DNA from 3 places in the Lelliottia jeotgali genome. Region 3 is predicted to be linked to each of the others. Evidence: predicted binding sites of a transcription regulator. Region 3 holds the regulator's gene; each other region holds the start of a gene.

Region 1 (4,332 bases), on a different contig from region 3:
CAGACAGAGCAACCGCTACCGCTAAACCACTTAACATGTGCACGAGTTTCATTGAGTTCTCCTTATCATCAATGCACCAGCGGGATCGATCCCACCAGCGGGTCGTTAACAAAAACGTAACGTAACTAAGTGTGGCACAAATCACTTATATATGCCTGGTTTCAGCCGATTATTCAGATTATTGCACCTCTCGGACCACTTTCCTTTTTCCGTTATATACCCGTCATAATTCAAGTTGCATGTGCGTTGGCTGCGTTCGTTCACCCCAGTCACTTACTTGAGTAAGCTCCTGGGGATTCTCTCGCTTGCCGCCTTCCTGCAACTCGAATTATTTTGGGTATAATCAACCTATCTTTCGCTGTGGTGTTTTATTGAGGACGACTATGAGTCAAGCGCTGAACAATCTGCTGACATTACTGAATCTGGAAAAAATTGAAGAAGGACTCTTTCGCGGACAGAGTGAAGACCTCGGCCTGCGCCAGGTTTTCGGCGGTCAGGTGGTCGGCCAGGCGCTGTATGCCGCCAAAGAGACCGTGCCCGCAGACCGTCTGGTGCATTCGTTTCACAGCTATTTTTTGCGTCCTGGCGACAGCGCGAAACCGATTATCTATGACGTCGAAGTGCTACGCGATGGCAACAGTTTTAGCGCTCGTCGCGTCGCGGCCATTCAGAACGGCAAGCCGATTTTTTATATGACGGCTTCGTTCCAGGCCCCGGAAACCGGGTATGAGCATCAAAAAACGATGCCGCCCGCACCGGCACCTGACGAGCTGAAATCCGAAACGGATATCGCCCGCGCGCTGGCGCATCTGTTGCCGCCGCAGGTGAAAGATAAATTCCTCTGCGATAAACCGCTGGAGATCCGCCCGGTCGAGTTCCATAACCCGATGAAGGGTCACGTCGCCGAGCCAAAACGCCAGGTGTGGATGCGTGCTAACGGCACGATGCCGCAAGATCTTCGTGTTCATCAGTATCTGCTGGGCTATGCGTCTGATTTCAACTTCCTGCCGGTGGCATTGCAGCCGCACGGTGTGGGGTTCCTCGAAAAAGGGATGCAGGTCGCGACCATTGACCATTCCATGTGGTTCCACCGCCCGTTCGATATGAACGAGTGGCTGCTGTACAGCGTTGAAAGCACCTCTGCGTCTAGCGCGCGCGGGTTTGTGCGTGGCGAGTTTTATACTCAGGATGGCGTACTGGTGGCGTCGACTGTGCAGGAAGGGGTGATGCGCAATCGGGGGTGATTTGTGCGGTCGAGTTCGTGCGGTCTGGTGCCCTCACCCCAACCCTCTCCCACAGGGAGAGGGAGAAAAACAAAGCCTCCCATTGGGAGGCTTTTTGCTACAGCAAATACTCAATTTAATCAGGCGTTATACGCATTCTCGCCGTGGCTGTTCACGTCCAGGCCTTCGCGCTCCTGCTCTTCCGGTACGCGCAGACCAACAGTCATGTCCGCCAGTTTATAGCCGATAAAGGCCACCACACCCGACCAGACGATGGTGAGGCCGATACTTTCCAGCTGAACCAGCAGCTGATGGCCCATAGTCACGCCTTCTGCGTAGCCCACACCGCCCAGCGAGGTAGCCGCAAAGATACCGGTCATGATGCAGCCAACGATACCGCACACGCCGTGTACACCGAACACATCGCAAGGGTCATCAACGCGCAGAATACGTTTCAGCGCCGTCACACCCCACAGACCCGCCAGACCAGAGACCAGACCAATCAGCAGCGCACCGCCCACACCGACATAACCACACGCTGGGGTGATGCCAACCAGGCCCGCAATCGCACCGGAACAGGCACCCAGAAGGGACGGTTTGCCACGAACGACCCACTCGCCAAACACCCACGACAGAATCGCACCCGCGGTAGCGACCACGGTGTTCACAAATGCCAGGGCTGCGATTTCGTTAGCGGCACTGGCGGAACCGGCGTTGAAGCCGAACCAGCCAAAGTACAGGATTGCCGTGCCAGTGAAGACCATCGGCAGGTTGTGTGGTTTGAATGCTTCTTTACCGAAGCCCACGCGTTTGCCAATCAGGTATGCCCCAACCAGCCCGGCAACAGCGGCGTTAATGTGCACCACGGTACCGCCCGCGAAGTCCAGCGCACCATGAGATGCCAGCAGACCGCCGCCCCAGACCATGTGCGCAATCGGCACATAGGAGAGCGTCAACCACACCACCACGAAGATCAGTACGGCGGAGAAGCGAATACGTTCCGCCAGCGCACCGACAATCAGGCCGACGGTGATACAGGCGAACGAGCCCTGGAACGCAACGTGGATGTACTGATAGAAGCTGCCCATCAAGGCGGTCAGCTGAATATTTTTGAGCATGACCCAGTTAAAGTTGCCGAAGAAGGCGTTACCTTCACCGAAGGCCAGCGAGTAGCCGTATACCACCCACAGAACGCACACCAGCGCGAATGTCACCGCGACCTGCGTCAGCATGGACAACACGTTTTTACCGCGAATCAGACCGCCGTAAAACAGCGCGATGCCCGGAATTGTCATGAACAGCACCAGCGCGGTGCAGATCATCATGAAGGCGTTATCTGCCTTGTCGGCTACCGCAGGAGCCGCCATCACCAGGCCCGGCAGCAGTGCCAGAGACCCCAGAGCTGTTTTGATTGTTAATTTGTTCATTTTCTCGATCCCTATCACTGTGTGCCAGGAGTTACTTACAGTGCCGCTTCGTCAGATTCGCCCGTACGGATGCGAATGACGCGCTGCAATTCGGCAACGAAAATTTTGCCGTCGCCAATTTTTCCGGTGTAAGCCGCTTTGCTCACGACGTCGATCACTTCGTCGAGTTGGTCGTCTGCAATAGCCACATCAATCTTCACCTTAGGCAGGAAGTTGACGCTGTATTCGGCGCCACGATAAAGCTCCGCGTGGCCTTTCTGACGCCCAAAGCCTTTCACTTCGGTAACCGTCAGTCCCTGAATCCCCATTGAAGAGAGCGCTTCACGCACGTCTTCCAGTTTGAATGGTTTGATGACAACCGTAACCAGCTTCATAGTTCCTCTCCCGTCAGAATTCGATAATGGCCTCAGCGTTTACACATGAGTTATTGCAAGCGGTGTGCCAGAGTTTGAAAACGCGAAGAAATCAGGCGGGAAAGGCAAAAAATGGCGATTGAGAAGAAATGGATAAAAAAAACGCACCATGACAGTGCAGGGTGCGTTTCATTTTTGCACCAACAGAAATCCCTGTTAGCGCCGTGCTTATTTTTGGTGCATCAGGCGCTAAGGGACTCCTCTTCGCGCGTGCAGGCGGCAAGCTCTTCACCCGCCAGCTGCAGCTGATACATTTGCCAGTAGCGCCCTTTTGCTTCCAGCAGCTCACGGTGGGTGCCGCGTTCAACGGCCTGCCCACGATGCAGGACCAGAATGGTATCGGCCTCAACAATTGTCGAGAGACGATGCGCAATCACCACCAGCGTCGTGTGCTCGCGCACTTCGGCCAGCGCTTGCTGGATGGCTTGTTCCGTGCCGGAGTCAATGCTGGCGGTCGCTTCATCGAGGATCAGCACCTGCGGCGTTTCGATAAGCACCCGCGCCAGCGCCAGCAGTTGCTTCTGCCCAACCGAGAGATTATTCCCCTGCTCACCGAGTTTGGTGTAAATCCCATCGCTCATTTCACGCGCCAGTTCTGCAAGCTGGACTTTCTCTAACACGTCCCAAACTTGTGCTTCGCTGAACGGACGGCCCAGCGCGACGTTGGCAAAGAAGGAGTCGGCCATCACCACCGGGTCCTGCTGCACCATCGCAATCCCTTTACGCAGCGCGCCGTGGCTCAGCGTTGAGAGCGGGCGACCATCAAGACGGATTTCGCCTTTCGTCAGCGGGTAGTAGCCCATCAGCAGGCTGGCAAGCGTACTTTTACCACTGCCCGTGTGTCCTACCAGGGCGACAAAACTGCGTGACGGGATATCAAGATTAATATCCTGCAGAACCAGGCGATCTTCGCGATAGGCAAAGGAGACGTTATCGATAGCAATCGCCCCGCTTTGCAGTTCACGCTCATCGTCGCCGTAGGTCTGGCGCGGCCTGTCCATCAGCTCGAACACACGCTCACCGGCGACCACCGCCTGTTGCAGCATCGACTGCTGGGTCGTGAGTTCGATCAGCGGCTCGTTAAGACGCCCGAGGTAGCTGATAAACGCGTACAACACACCCACTTCCATCGTGCCGCCAGAACCGAAGCCAAACAGCATCAGCAGACCGCACAGCACCAGCGCTGAAAACAGGCTCAACAGCGGACGCAGCAGGAATCCGTCCAGACGCAGGGTTTGCATGCGCGCCATATAGTGCGAACGGCTCGCC
Region 2 (4,332 bases), on a different contig from region 3:
TCGGTGCCAATCACCATGCTGACGTGGCCTGGCGCCAGAAACGCGTCGATACCGTTGTCCGGTTCGTCCAGCAGGCTGCGCAGGGTAGGGATCAGCGTAATATGCTGACAGAAAAAGAAAAAGTTTGTCAGGCCCTGCTCTCTTGCCTGCCGCAAAGTGATGGCCGTTGCGGGCATGGTGGTTTCAAATCCAAGGCCGAAAAACACCACTTTTCGCGCTGGATTCTCTGCCGCCAGCTTCAGGGCATCCATCGGCGAATAGACGATACGCACATCCGCGCCGCGCGCGCGGGCCTGCATCAGTGAACCGTTTTTGCCTGGCACGCGCATCGCATCGCCAAAAGTGCAAAAAATCACCTCCGGCTGGCTGGCAATCTCAATGCAGCTGTCGATGCGACCCATTGGAAGGACGCACACCGGACAGCCAGGGCCGTGAATAAATTCAATGTTATCGGGCAGGAGCTGGTCGAGGCCGAATTTAAAGATCGCATGAGTGTGGCCGCCGCAGACTTCCATGATGCGCAGCGGACGCGCGGCGGTGTACTCCAGTAGCGCAGCCCGCGTTTTCAGGTGCGCGATAAGCTGCATCACCTGTTCAGGTGCGCGGTATTCATCAACGTAGCGCATGTGTTATCGCTCCTCGCCAAACAGCAGCGCGCCGACGTTCGGCTCGACTTCAAACATATTTTGCAGCGCCGCCAGCGTGTCGCGGGCCTCGTCTTCGTTAATCACGCTCATGGCAAAACCGACGTGGACCAGCACCCACTGACCGAGGCGCGAGGCGCCGTTTTCATCCACTACGCCCACCAGCGTGAGATCGACATCGCGCAGCACGCCGCACACTTCCACTTTGGCCTGATTACCGTCGATGGCGCGAATCTGTCCTGGAACGCCTATGCACATCGTTCGTTCTCCAGCCAGTTCAGCCAGCTTTCCATGCCGTCACCCTTAGTGGCGGACACCATCAGGATTTCAATTTCCGGGTTCACTTCCCGGGCGTACGCCAAACATTTTTCGACGTCGAAATCGAGGTACGGCAGCAGATCTATTTTGTTGAGCAGCATCAGCGAGGCGGCGGCAAACATATGCGGGTATTTCAGCGGTTTGTCCTCACCTTCAGTGACGGAGAGCACCGCCACTTTATGCCGTTCACCGAGATCAAAACTGGCGGGGCAGACCAGGTTGCCGACGTTCTCGATAAACAGAATGCCGTTATCCGCCAACGGCAGACGCGGCGCGGCGTCGGCAATCATCTGCGCATCCAGATGGCAGCCTTTGCCAGTATTGACCTGAATTGCCGGCGTGCCGGTTTCGCGAATGCGCGCGGCGTCATTCACGGTCTGCTGATCGCCTTCTATAACCGCGCAGGAGACGCGCTGGTTCAGGCGTTTAAGGGTTTCTGTCAGCAGAGTAGTTTTGCCGGAGCCGGGGCTGGACACCAAATTAAGTACCAACTGGTCGTGCGCGGCGAAACGTGCGCGGTTGCGTGCGGCGAGCTGGTTGTTTTTGTCCAGCACGTTGATTTCGACTTCCAGCATTTTGCGCTGGCTCATCCCCGGCGCATGGGTGCCTGCTTCGCCGTGGCCGTAGTGCAGGTCGCCTTCGTCTGATGGCTTTGGCGCAAAGCGGATGCCGGTGAGCGCTGCTACGTTGCGCGGGGCGGGAGAGAAAGGCGCGGAGCGAAACGCGGAGTGGGGGCGATGCTCATCGCCTTCGATATACAGGTTGCCTTCGGCGCAACCGCAGGTACTACACATGATTTACTCCTGGTCTATTTCGAGGCGCTGGATCTGCAAACCGTCGTCGGCCACGATGCGCAAGCCGGTGTTCTGACACTGCGGGCAGCTTCGCACTTTTGACGATAACAGCGTGACGTACTGCTGGCAGGTCTCGCACCAGCATTCGGCCTGCTGCTCTTCGAGATGCAAAGTGCAGCCTTCCGCCAGCGTGTCGCGGCACACCAGCTCAAAGCAAAAGGTGAGGGCGCTGGGTTCGACGCAGGAAAACGCCCCGACTTTCAGCCATACGCCGGTAACGCGTTTTGCGTGGTGTTGCTTTGCCTGCTGCTCGATAAGTTCCAGCGCGCGCTGGCAGAGGGTGATTTCGTGCATGACGCCTCCTCGGTGATTTTCACCGTTAATGCAATAACGATGCCAGCCTGATTTAGGAAAGGGAGTGTCGATGACGGCGCTGACGAAATGACACGTCGACATGCTGACGGGGATAGCGTTAATTACTTAAAATCCTTGTAAATCAAAAATATAAAAACTGGCACAAAATCTGCTTAACAGCCGTCATCTCCATTAACCGGATACCTGAGATGACTATTTGGGAACTTAGCGAAAAAGCGGACTACATCGCGCAACGCCATCAACAATTACAGGAGCAGTGGCATCTGTACTGCAACTCACTGGTTCAGGGCATCACCCTGTCTAAAGCCCATCTGCATCATGCGATGAGCTGCGCGGCACAAGAGGATTTGTGCTTCGTGCTGTTTGGTCACTTCACGATTTACGTCACCCTGGCGGACAACTTCAACAGCCACGTCATCGAATATCACGTCGAAACCAAAGACGGCGACAGACAGCGTATTGCGCAGGCGCAGCTGATGATCGACGGCATGGTTGACGGCCACGTCAGTACCCGCGATCGCCACCAGGTGCTTGAACACTATCTGGAAAAAATCGCACCGGTGTACGACGGCCTCTATTCGGCGGTGGAAAATAACGTGCCGGTGAATTTGCACGAGCTGGTGCGCGAACCGCACACCGCCTGATGTTTGCGTGTCGAGATGTGTCGATATGGCACGTCGTCGTCAAAAATGACACTGTCCTGAGGACTACCCGGTGAACCGTTTTGTAATTGCTGACTCGACGGTCTGTATTGGCTGCCACACCTGTGAAGCGGCGTGTTCGGAAACACACCGCCTGCACGGGCTGCAGTCCATGCCGCGCCTGCGCGTTATGCGTAATGAAAAAGAGTCTGCCCCGCAGCTCTGCCATCAATGTGAGGATGCCCCCTGTGCGGGCGTCTGTCCTGTGAATGCCATCACCCGCGTCGATGGCGCTGTGCAGCTGAACGAGAGCCTGTGCGTGAGCTGCAAGCTGTGCGGCATCGCCTGCCCGTTCGGCGCGATTGAATTTTCGGGCAGCCGCCCGCTGCATATTCCAGCCAACGCCAATTCGCCAAAAGCCCCGCCTGCGCCTCCCGCTCCGGCCCGCGTCAGCAGCCTGCTGGACTGGGTGCCGGGTGTGCGCGCCGTGGCGGTGAAATGCGATTTGTGCAGCTTTGATGAACAAGGCCCGGCCTGCGTGCGCACCTGCCCGACCAAAGCGCTGATTCTGGTCAATATCCGCGATATCGCGCGCACCAGTAAACGCAAACGCGAACTGACGATAAATACCGATTTTGGCGATCTGTCGCTGTTTCAGGCGCAAAACGAGGGGGCGAAATGAACGCTGTGACTCTCATTAACAGCGCCGTGGCCTGGTTTGTGGCCGCCGCCGTGCTGTCGCTGGTGTTCTCTTTCAACAAACCCCTCAGCGGATGGACCGCCGGAATCGGCGGGGCAGTCGGTAGTGCGATAACGGCGCTGACCGGGTTTATGGTGCTGACGCAGGGTGTCCATGCAGAAGGCGCTATGCCGCTGGTTCGCCACACCGTTCAGCTCACGCCGCTGAACGCTATCTGGCTCATCACCTTTGGCCTGTGCGGCCTGTTTATCAGCCTGTTTAATATCGACTGGCACCGCCATCCGCAGACCAAACCGAACGGTCTGCTGATCAATCTCCTGCTCGCCGCCGCCGTCTGTACGGTCGTCGCCAGCAACCTGGCCGCGCTGGTGGTGATGGCGGAAATCATGGCTCTGTGCGGCGTGTTCCTGACCGGCTGCAGCCAGTCCGGCAAACTGTGGTTTGCGCTTGGGCGCCTCGGCACTCTCTTGCTGGCACTGACCTGCTGGCTGGTGTGGCAGCGCTACGGCACGCTGGAACTGGATCTCCTGAGCGCCCGTGCGCAACTGATGCCATTTGGCGCGGATATCTGGCTGCTCGGCGTGGTTGGTTTTGGTCTGCTGGCGGGGATTATTCCGCTGCATGGCTGGGTGCCGCAGGCGCACGCGAATGCCTCTGCACCTGCCGCGACGTTGTTCTCGACGGTGGTGATGAAAGTCGGTTTGTTTGGCATCCTCACCCTTTCGCTGATCGGCGGCCAGCCGCCGCTGTGGTGGGGCGTAGTGCTGCTCGTCGCCGGGATGATCACCGCCTTTGTCGGCGGGCTGTACGCCCTCATGGAACACAACATCCAGCGCCTGCTGGCGTATCACACCCTGGAA
Region 3 (4,332 bases):
CCAGTTTGCCATGCGGAATGGCAATGCCATTGCCGATGCCGGTACTGCCCATTTTTTCACGGGTCAGAATAGCTTCGAACACCACCTGAGGCGGCAGGCTTAACTGTTTTGCAGCCAGTTCACTGATAATTTCCAGAGCCCGTTTTTTGCTCTGACAGTGAACGCCACTGCGGGTACATTCCTGGTTAAGGACACTACTCAATTGAAGCGAGGAATCGTTGTTCATCATAATTTCACCTAAGCGCTAACTGTACAAATGGCCTGTTGTGTTTCACAACAGGCCGCCCTGCACCCGTTAACTGCCCGGACAATTAGTGTTGTTTCAGTTTATCTTTATGTTTATTAAGCTGTCGTGCCAACTTGTCAATCAAGCCGTCGATAGCCGCATACATGTCTTGCCCTTCCGCACTGGCATGGATTTCACCCCCGTTTATATGCAGGGTTGCATCCGAGATATGAGTCACTTTCTCCACTTTCAACACAATGTAGACCTGATTGATCCTCTCGAAATACTGTTCAAGCTTGGCGAATTTCGTATTCACAAAATCGCGTAAGGCTTCAGTGATCTCGACGTTGTGTCCTGTGATGTTGAGCTGCATAGTGTCTTCCTTATCAGTTGGGTCAAACCAGTTGTTTACGCTGGTTAGACGGCGGAATGGATAAAGACTCTCGATACTTCGCAACAGTTCGACGTGCCACCATAATACCCTGGTCGGACAGCATGGTGGTTAACTTACTGTCACTCAGTGGCTTCGCGGGGTTTTCCGCTGCGATCAACTTCTTCACCAGTGCTCGAATAGCCGTTGACGAGGCTTCGCCGCCGCCTTCGGTATTCACATGGCTGGAGAAGAAATACTTAAGCTCAAAAATGCCGCGCGGGCTGTGCAGATACTTCTGCGTGGTCACGCGCGAAATGGTCGATTCGTGCATCTCAACGGCCTGGGCGATATCCGCCAGCACCATCGGTTTCATAAACTCTTCGCCCTTTTCAAAAAACGCCTGCTGCTGTTCCACAATACAGCGACTGACACGTAGCAACGTATCATTTCGGCTCTCAAGGCTTTTGATCAGCCATCGCGCTTCCTGAAGATTGCTACGAATATATTGATTGTCGGAGTCGTTGCGCACGCTGGTGCACATGGAGGCGTACTGCTGATTAATTTGCAGGCGAGGAATGCTGTCGGAGTTCAGTTCTACCGTCCAGCGTTCGTTGTGCTTTCTGACCAGAACGTCAGGAATCACGTATTCAGGTTCGCTGGTCTGGATAGATTGTCCGGGGCGTGGGTCAAGCGACTGAATCAGATTGACCGCCTCTTTCAACACGTCCTCTTTGAGGCGCGTGACACGCATCAGGGATCGGAAATCATGATTCGCCAGCAGATCTAAATGTTCGCTGATGATCAGTCGGGCTTCATCAATCCACGGTGTTTCTTTTGCAAATTGTGAAAGTTGGATCAACAGGCAATCACGCAGATCTTTTGCCGCCACGCCGACCGGGTCAAAACGTTGGATGCGTTTCAGAACCGCTTCGATCTCATCAAGATCGATATCGCCGTTGCCGACGCTCTCAAGAATGTCTTCCAGAGAGACGGTCAAATAGCCCGTATCATCCACGGCATCCACAATGGAGGTGGCAATCGCGCGATCGGTTTCGGTGAAAGGCGTGAGCTCCACCTGCCACATCAGGTAATCCTGTAACGACTGGGTGGTTTCGCCCTGATAAACCGGAAGTTCGTCATCCTGGTAATCAGCACGTGTGCCGGAAGGGGTTCCGGCGGTGTAGATTTCATCCCAGCTGGCGTCTAACGGTAACTCGTCCGGCATCTCTTTTTGTTCGAGAGCATCTGCCGTATCAAGGGATTCGGTGTCCTGCTTTTCCTGGGTATCTACCTCGTCATGAAGATCGGTTTGCTCCAGCAGAGGATTGCTGTCCAGCGCTTGCTGGAGTTCCTGCTGAAGTTCTAACGTGGACAACTGCAACAGACGGATCGCCTGTTGTAGCTGTGGCGTCATCGCCAGTTGCTGGCTGAGCCTTAATTGCAAACCTTGCTTCATGTTCAGAGCGTTTTTCCCCGCTTTGGCGTGACTTAACCTCTACCCTATCAGAGTCTGAAGTCTTCCCCAAGGTACACACGCTTCACATGCTCGTCTTCGAGAATTTCTAACGGAGTGCCGTGGGCGATTAAATGGCCCTGGCTGACGATATAAGCACGTTCACAAACCGCCAACGTTTCACGTACGTTGTGGTCAGTGATGAGCACTCCGAGGCCGCTGTCGCGCAAATGCTCGATAATACGCTTGATGTCGATAACGGAGATTGGATCGACGCCCGCAAAAGGTTCATCCAGCAGGATAAATTTCGGATTTGCTGCCAGGGCACGGGCTATTTCGACGCGGCGGCGTTCACCACCGGAAAGGGCCTGGCCCAGGCTGTCGCGTAAATGTTCGATGTGGAACTCTTCCATCAGCTCATTTGCACGATCCTGACGCTGCTCAGAGGTCAAATCGTCACGGATTTGCAGAACCGCCATCAGGTTGTCGAACACGCTCAGGCGGCGGAAAATCGACGCTTCCTGCGGCAAATAGCCAATACCGCGACGGGCACGCGCATGCAGTGGCAGAAGACTGATGTCTTCATCATCAATGATAATGTTGCCAGCATCGCGCGGGACAATCCCGACCACCATATAAAAGGTGGTGGTTTTACCCGCGCCGTTTGGACCCAACAGGCCAACGATTTCGCCGGAGTTCACGGTCAGACTGACATCTTCCACGACGCGGCGGCCTTTATAGGCTTTGGCGAGGTTCTTTGCAGTTAAAGTTGCCATAACGAATTAGTTACTCTTTTTCTGTGCCGGGGCCTGGTCTTTGTTCTTGTCTTGCAGCTGAGACGGAACCAGAACGGTGGTGACGCGCTTACCTTTGTCGCTGAATGCCTGCATTTTCTGCTCTTTCACCAGATACGTGATCTTATCGCCGGTGATGTTGCTATCCAGCTGTTCCAGATAGGCATTTCCGGTCAGGATGACGAGATCTTTCGCCAGCTCATAGTGCATATGAGATGCATGGCCTTTCACTGGCTTGCCGTTATCCTGCATTTGATAGAACGTTGCCGGATTGCCGTAGCCATCAATAATCTCTTTGCCCTGCTCGCCGCCCGGACGGGTGACAACCACTTTATCGGCATTGATTTTGATCGTGCCTTGGGTCATGACGACGTTGCCAGTGAAGGTGACGACGTTACCCTGCATATCAAGCGACTGCGTGTCAGATTCGATATGAATCGGCTGCTCAGTGTCGCCCGTCACAGCAAGCGCGGGGAGACTGGCGGCCAGCAGCGCGCTGGCAATGATAAATTTAAGGCTGAGTTTGTTTGTTTTGAATTTCATAGGAGGTTCTAACCTTTTCAATCAGCTCGGCGTTTTTGCTGCGTAAGTTCCCGCGCATTCTTAAACCGCTGGAATTAAATGTTGTGCCGTATAACGTCACCAGATCCTGCGACGTGACATCCTGGGTGACCAGGTTTATCTGGGCGTTATCCGTAGTAATTTTGCGCAGTTGAGAGTCTGGCGTCAGAGCATTGACTTCAACATGACCATACAGATAAAGCATACGGTCATTCGTCAATTTTGCCCGGTCAGATTTAATCGACCACGTCGGAATTTTGTTGGTATCAAATGTGGTCATCACCGGTTGGGTGAACCACGAGATACCGTCATCGGAAAAATATTCTACATGCTGCGCAATCAGACGGTAGTTCAGGGCACCTTCCGGGCTATAAACTACCGTATCGCTGTGATCGCTTTTGTAGGTTGGGTCGTTGGTATTAACGACTTCATCGGGCGTATCGTCGCGGTCAGCGATATTCACGCCAATCAGGACCAGCACGGCCAGTGAAAGCAGAATGATAACCCAACGTCTGGTTTTACTCATATCGATTGCCCTTTGGCCTCATCAAGCTTACCCTGCGCCAGCAACAATAAATCGCATACTTCACGAACGGCGCCGCGACCGCCATTGATCCGGGTGACATAGTCAGCGCGCGGGATCAAAAGAGGATGGGCGTCGGCAACGGCGATACTCAAACCGACTTCGGCCATGACTGGCCAGTCGATCAGATCGTCCCCAACATAGGCTACGTTCTCAGGTGCGATGGCAAGCTTCGCCAGTAAATCCCTGAACGCTACCATTTTGTCGGATTGGCCTTGATACAAATGGGTGATGCCCAATGTTTCGCAGCGATCTTCTACCAGTTTAGCCTTACGCCCGGTGATGATAGCAACTTCGATACCGGATGTGATCGCACAGCGAATTCCGTAGCCGTCGCGTACA

What was found. Region 3 encodes sigma-54, which starts transcription at its own class of promoters, with help from an activator protein. Its sites were predicted from a motif close to GTTGGCACANNTTTCGCTNT; they were not measured.
Region 1: glnK (P-II family nitrogen regulator) is a predicted target of sigma-54. The motif match lies at 3,077-3,096, and genes of this name have one in related genera.
Region 2: hycA (formate hydrogenlyase regulator HycA) is a predicted target of sigma-54. The motif match lies at 2,267-2,286, and genes of this name have one in related genera.

The regions. Positions count from the first base shown of each region.
Region 1 is NZ_JAENMQ010000005.1:182,841-187,172, reverse strand. Features, by position in the region: gene JBO43_RS12735 (YbaY family lipoprotein) at 1-52, opposite strand, end outside; gene tesB (acyl-CoA thioesterase II) at 384-1,244, shown strand; gene amtB (ammonium transporter AmtB) at 1,364-2,650, opposite strand; gene glnK (P-II family nitrogen regulator) at 2,686-3,024, opposite strand; gene JBO43_RS12715 (SmdB family multidrug efflux ABC transporter permease/ATP-binding protein) at 3,246-4,332, opposite strand, start outside.
Region 2 is NZ_JAENMQ010000006.1:37,475-41,806, forward strand. Features, by position in the region: gene hypD (hydrogenase formation protein HypD) at 1-626, opposite strand, end outside; gene JBO43_RS13115 (HypC/HybG/HupF family hydrogenase formation chaperone) at 630-902, opposite strand; gene hypB (hydrogenase nickel incorporation protein HypB) at 893-1,756, opposite strand; gene hypA (hydrogenase maturation nickel metallochaperone HypA) at 1,760-2,110, opposite strand; gene hycA (formate hydrogenlyase regulator HycA) at 2,320-2,775, shown strand; gene JBO43_RS13135 (4Fe-4S dicluster domain-containing protein) at 2,846-3,454, shown strand; gene hycC (formate hydrogenlyase subunit 3) at 3,451-4,332, shown strand, end outside.
Region 3 is NZ_JAENMQ010000009.1:82,572-86,903, forward strand. Features, by position in the region: gene ptsN (PTS IIA-like nitrogen regulatory protein PtsN) at 1-229, opposite strand, end outside; gene hpf (ribosome hibernation promoting factor) at 312-599, opposite strand; gene rpoN (RNA polymerase factor sigma-54) at 622-2,055, opposite strand; gene lptB (LPS export ABC transporter ATP-binding protein) at 2,103-2,828, opposite strand; gene lptA (lipopolysaccharide ABC transporter substrate-binding protein LptA) at 2,835-3,389, opposite strand; gene lptC (LPS export ABC transporter periplasmic protein LptC) at 3,358-3,933, opposite strand; gene kdsC (3-deoxy-manno-octulosonate-8-phosphatase KdsC) at 3,930-4,332, opposite strand, start outside.